Regions from separate parts of the Staphylococcus sp. FSL K6-0223 genome, predicted to be linked through region 2. Evidence: riboswitches for the same ligand, from Rfam matches in the RefSeq annotation. Region 2 holds a riboswitch; the other holds the start of a gene.
What was found. A riboswitch is a leader RNA that binds a small molecule or an ion and turns the genes downstream of it on or off. The one in region 2 is predicted to bind manganese.

Region 1 (3,219 bases), on a different contig from region 2:
ACTATCATTAGTATGATCATTTTTATTAACTGTTGTAAATATAGCATTTAATATAAGTAATAATAAGATAATACCTATGATAATTAAAAGTTTTGGCCAGTGTTCTTTAAAGAAAGCAATTATTGCGTTCTTGATGTATTCAAAATTATCATTTTTATTACTCGTTTTTAGAGAATCTTTCTTTGAATATTTATCATTACCTTTGTCATCATCATTTTCCTTATCATCTGAATGATGATTTATAGATGAATATGGCTTTTCTTTGTTTTGTTCAGAATCTAAATGACGCTTATCATTATTTTTTCTCTTATCTGTTATATCATTAGAAGTTTCTATCTGATTATTGTTCTCATAATCACTATCTTTAGTGCTAACCTCTTTTTTATCGGATGTTTCATTTATACTAGACTCTTCTGGTTGAACGATGTCATCATTTTCTTTAGCGGTTTTGTCTTCACCCTCTAAGTCCTTCGGTTGGTTAGTGATAGAATATGGCACTCTTGTTTCTTTATGATTATGATTTACTTGTTTATCTTCAACTTCACTTCGTGGTCTATCCTCTGAAGTTAAATGTGTTTGAGTGTGATCACTTAATTCTTTAGAATTAGAAGATTTTTTGCTCATTGAAGAAGGTTTTAATGCATCTGTTTGATTGGTCTCTTCATGTCTATTTTTTTGCCTTTGATTTGCTATTTCGTGTTGTTGTTGAATTTCTTCTTGAGTTAATTTCTCAATTCTTGCTTTACGTAAATTATCTTTAACGCGTTCTTCGTTAACCTTGGATTGTTGTTTTTCTTTAGCAACTTGCTGTTTTAGAGCTTCTCGTTCACGTTTAATACGTTCTTCTCTTTCTTCATTATGAAAATATTCACGTCGCTTTCGACGATACTGACTACGGGGTATGACTTGTTTTTTATCATTATCCAATTGATGACCCACTCCTATATTCACTTATATTAGTTAAATATGTAAAAATTATTAAATTTTAGTTATTTCTAAGGTTTTCAATACAGTATTATCGAGTTTGATTATAGTTTAAATTTTAATATTTTAACTATAAAACTGCAATGTTCAATATAACAAAGTTAAAAATAAACTCCACTCAAAAGGTTAGATGAGTGGAGCAATGTTTAAATAATAAACTATTTATTCTTCTTTTTGTTTTTAATGACAGAAGTAAACCATCCTATAATCACTAGTAAAATAAGCACTGCCCAGAAAATGGATTGCCATAAAGCACCATGAGGGAATTCTTCTGGTAAAACGCCAATATCAGGATGCGCAAGAACCATTACAACTAATTTAATACCAACCCAACCAACGATGGCAAAGGCTGCTCCCTCTAAACCTGGATATTTATTTAATAATTCAACGAACCAATTTGCAGCAAATCTCATAAGAATGACACCAATCATGCCACCTAAGAACATTACTATAAATTGACCTAAGTCCATTCCACCGAAGTGAATCCCCATCTTAGGTAATGTCACTGCTATAGCTAAAGCAGCTAACATTGAATCAATAGCAAAGGCAATATCCGCAAATTCTACTTTGAAAACTGTGCCCCAAAATGCTTTAGGCCCAACTTTCTTTTCATTTCCTAAATCATCATAGTGATGATCATCACCTGAGTCTTTATGATGCTCTTCTTCTGATTTATGGAAGAAATCCCACAAATTCTTGATAGACATATAGATTAAATAGATTGCACCTGCAGCTTGAATCCACCAGAAGTTCGCAATAATACTAATTAAGAATAAGGCTATAAATCTAAATATAAATGCTCCTAATAAACCATAAAACAATGCCTTCTTACGTTGTTCTGGTGGTAAGTGTTTTACCATTACAGCCATAACTATTGCGTTATCAGCTGCTAATAAACCTTCTAAGAACACAAGCACTAAGAGTACCCATAAATAAGGTAAAATCAAACTTGGATCCATAGTGGACAACTCCTTTATTAAAAAATACAAATAAAGAGACCTATGCTAAATAATAGCAAAGGTCTCACTAAGCAATTGTATTGCCCACTTTACCGGAAGACTTACCTTCGTAATGACGATAAAGTGTTAAATAGTAGTTGCTAATAATTAAAGTTCTACTATCCTCTAGTTACTCCCCTCTGACAAAGTTGTCATAGGTATTCATTTGTTAATAATAGTATACATAGATTGTACAAGTAACACAATCTAAATCGTATCTACTTCGTTTAATATGTTCTTAAAGAATACCCCGTTGTCAATAAAGTTAAACTCAAAACTTATAATAAACTATATAACTTAATATCAGGGAATTTCTCTTCAAACCAACGAGTAGCAAATTCATTTTCAAATAAGAAGACAAAGTTGTCATAGCGGTCTTTCACTAATATAGACCGTGAAGTGTTCATATTATCTTTAATATCTTCTTCATTTTCTATCCAACGCGCGATTTTTCTTCCGACTGGTTCCATTACTACATCAACATTGTATTCATTCTTCATACGGTGCTCGAACACTTCAAATTGTAATTGACCTACAGCACCAAGAATAATTTGATTGGTGTGTAGCGTTTTATAATATTGGATTGCACCTTCTTGTACAAGTTGTTCAATACCTTTATGAAAATGCTTTTGTTTCATTACATTTTTAGCTGAAACTTTCATAAAGATTTCAGGCGTAAATTGAGGTAAATCTTGGAAACTATATTTTTGCTTAGCACCGACAAGTGTGTCCCCTATTTGATAATTACCTGTATCGTATAAACCAATAATATCACCAGCTACAGCGTGGTTAACAGTTTCTTTATCATCCGCCATGAATGAAGTAGAACGTGTTATTTTTTGTTTCTTACTTGTTCTCTGTAATGTTACATCCATACCACGTTCAAAGGCACCACTAACAACACGCATAAACGCAATTCGGTCTCTGTGTTTAGGATCCATATTCGCTTGTATTTTGAAAATAAATCCTGAGAAGTCTGTATCAAATGGACTTACTTCAACATCTTCATTTGTTTGACGAGCGTTAGGCATCGGTGCGTGGTCAACATAAGCGTTTAAGAAGTTTTGAACACCAAAGTTAGCTAAAGCTGAACCAAAGAAAACTGGTGTGAGCTCACCGTTTAGTAACGCATCATTATCAAATTCTTCGCCCGCTTCTTCAACAAGCATCATTTCTTCAATAGCTTGTTCAAAGGCACTATCATTTTTAATATCATGATCTTCTTCTAATTCGTAAT
Region 2 (3,219 bases):
TTTCTGAACAAAATGAAATAATCAATGTATATCTATATGAAAATGTGGATCATTCTTATTATATGATAGCTATTCCAGATATGTTTTGGTCTGTAGAATTAAATGTACAACTCAATGAACAGGAAATAAATGAAGAGTTAATAATGCAATTATTTACATTTAAAGAAGAAAGTGAAGCATTGCGTATAGCTTCTCAGTTATCTAAGTGGATAATAAAGGATTTAAAGGAGAATAATGAATGAGTTTAAAAGAAGAAATAGAATCAAGAAAGACGTTTGCTATTATCTCACACCCGGATGCTGGTAAAACGACGCTAACTGAAAAATTATTATATTTTAGTGGTGCTATTCGTGAAGCGGGTACTGTAAAAGGGAAAAAAACAGGGAAATTTGCAACCAGTGACTGGATGAAAGTGGAACAAGAACGTGGTATTTCTGTGACCAGTTCAGTCATGCAATTTGATTATGATGATTATAAAATTAATATTCTAGATACACCAGGACACGAAGACTTTTCTGAAGATACATACCGAACATTAATGGCGGTTGATAGTGCAGTAATGGTTATCGATTGTGCGAAAGGGATCGAACCCCAAACATTAAAATTATTTAAAGTATGTAAAATGAGAGGCATTCCTATCTTTACTTTTATCAACAAATTAGACCGTGTAGGTAAAGAACCATTTGAACTATTAGAAGAAATTGAAGAAACATTAAATATTGACACCTATCCAATGAATTGGCCAATAGGAATGGGTCAAAACTTTTTTGGTATTATCGATCGTGAGTCTAAAACTATTGAACCTTTTAGAGATGAAGAGAATGTATTACATTTAAATGATGAGTATGAACTTAAAGAAGAACACACTATTAGCAATGATAGTGCTTTCGAACAAGCGATTGAAGAATTTATGTTAGTTGAAGAAGCTGGCGAAAAATTTGATAATGAAGCATTATTAAATGGTGATTTAACTCCTGTATTTTTTGGCTCAGCATTGGCTAATTTCGGGGTTCAAAATTTCTTGAATGCATATGTAGATTATGCGCCTATGCCTAATGCTCGTCAGACGAATGAAGAAGTTGAAGTTAGCCCGTTTGATGACGAGTTCTCGGGTTTTATATTTAAAATTCAAGCGAATATGGATCCAAAACATAGAGATAGAATTGCATTTATGAGAGTAGTCAGTGGCGCGTTTGAAAGAGGTATGGATGTGACCTTGCAACGTACCAATAAAAAACAAAAAATCACACGCTCTACCTCTTTTATGGCAGATGATAAAGAAACCGTCAATCACGCTGTAGCTGGAGATATTATTGGATTATACGATACAGGTAACTACCAAATTGGTGATACATTAGTTGGAGGTAAACAAAAATTTAACTTCCAAGATTTACCACAATTTACACCTGAAATTTTCATGAAAGTCTCTGCTAAAAATGTCATGAAACAAAAACATTTCCATAAGGGAATTGAACAGCTTGTGCAAGAAGGTGCGATTCAATATTATAAAACACTTCATACGAATCAAATTATTCTCGGTGCAGTGGGTCAATTACAATTTGAAGTATTCGAGCACAGAATGAAAAATGAATACAATGTAGATGTCGTCATGGAACCTGTAGGTAGAAAAATTGCACGTTGGATTGAAAATGAAGAGGATATTCAAGATAAGATGAACACGTCACGTTCTATTTTAGTGAAAGACAGATATGATAAGTTTGTTTTCTTATTTGAAAATGAATTTGCTACACGTTGGTTTGAAGAAAAATTCCCAGATATTAAACTATATAGTTTATTATAAAAAATGACAATATAAGGTTTAATTTAAAATAATAATAAAGAAATACAATATTTTTAGCTTTAACATTGTTTATATATAACAAATCTGGTTATAATACTCTTAACAAATAAATACCTATGACTTAATGTCAGAGGGGAGTAACTTGAGAATTTGAGGGGCTATATTACTAACATCTTAAATTCAGCATTTTATCGTCATTACGAAGTTGATACTTCCGGTAAAATGAGCAAATTTGCTAAGTGAGACCTTTGCTATGAATTAGCATAGGTCTTTTTATTTGTAAAAAATAAATAAAGGAGCTGTCTTTTCATGGATCCAAGCTTAATTTTACCTTATTTGTGGGTAATATTAGTGTTAGTATTTTTAGAAGGATTACTAGCAGCAGATAACGCGGTTGTAATGGCAGTAATGGTTAAGCATTTACCACCAGAACAGCGTAAAAAAGCATTATTCTATGGTTTACTAGGAGCATTTATTTTCCGTTTTATTGCTTTATTTTTAATTAGTATTATTGTGAATTTCTGGTTTATTCAAGCGATTGGTGCTGCATACTTAATTTTCATGTCTATTAGAAATCTTTGGAATTTCTTCCATAAGAAAGATGAAGAGGAACAAGTTGGGGATGAACATCATTATGATGAAACTGGCGCTGAAAAGAAAGTAAGTGCTGGAAAATTTTGGGCTACCGTATTTAAAGTAGAGTTTGCTGACATTGCCTTTGCAATTGATTCTATGTTAGCAGCAATGGCTATTGCAGTGACACTTCCTAAGATGGGTATTCATTTTGGCGGTATGGATTTAGGTCAATTTGGAGTCATGTTCATCGGTGGTATGATTGGTGTTATTTTAATGCGTTTTGCAGCAACATGGTTTGTTGATTTATTAAATAAATATCCAGGTTTAGAAGGTGCCGCTTTTGCAATTGTTGGCTGGGTAGGTATTAAATTAGTAGTTATCGTATTAGCTCATCCAGATATTGGCGTATTATCAGAAGACTTCCCACATAGTACGTTATGGCAAGCAATCTTTTGGACTGTAATGATTTTATTAGTTGTGATTGGATGGTTAACATCAGTACGAAAAAATAAAAAGAATGCTAAGCATTAGATGTAATCGATACCTTTTGAAGTTTTTTTATAAAAGACTTCAAAAGGTTTTTTCAATTAATAACTATTTGTCAAATATTTTTAGAAAATATTTGACAATCGTTTGCTTATTAACACTAATGATATTAAAATTTAAGTAATATATAAATAAATTAAGATAGATATATAACCACATAAAAGTAAATCATTTTTTAGTGATATATATTGTGATTTCAAGGTTAGGAGTGGGCATCTTTGGATAATGATAAAAAACAAGTGATACCGCGTAGTAAATATGGGCGTAAACGTCACGAATACTTTCATAATGAAGAA

Region 1: another riboswitch for manganese. It lies ahead of MHI13_RS14805 (TerC family protein); the one in region 2 lies ahead of MHI13_RS08625 (TerC family protein).

Annotation. Positions count from the first base shown of each region.
Region 1 is NZ_JBBOYX010000002.1:810,073-813,291, forward strand. It holds gene MHI13_RS14800 (S1C family serine protease) at 1-927, opposite strand, end outside; gene MHI13_RS14805 (TerC family protein) at 1,143-1,943, opposite strand; yybP-ykoY riboswitch at 2,013-2,133, opposite strand; gene MHI13_RS14810 (peptide chain release factor 3) at 2,261-3,219, opposite strand, start outside.
Region 2 is NZ_JBBOYX010000001.1:1,734,790-1,738,008, reverse strand. It holds gene MHI13_RS08635 (YueH family protein) at 1-242, shown strand, start outside; gene MHI13_RS08630 (peptide chain release factor 3) at 239-1,801, shown strand; yybP-ykoY riboswitch at 1,922-2,054, shown strand; gene MHI13_RS08625 (TerC family protein) at 2,111-2,908, shown strand; gene MHI13_RS08620 (trypsin-like peptidase domain-containing protein) at 3,142-3,219, shown strand, end outside.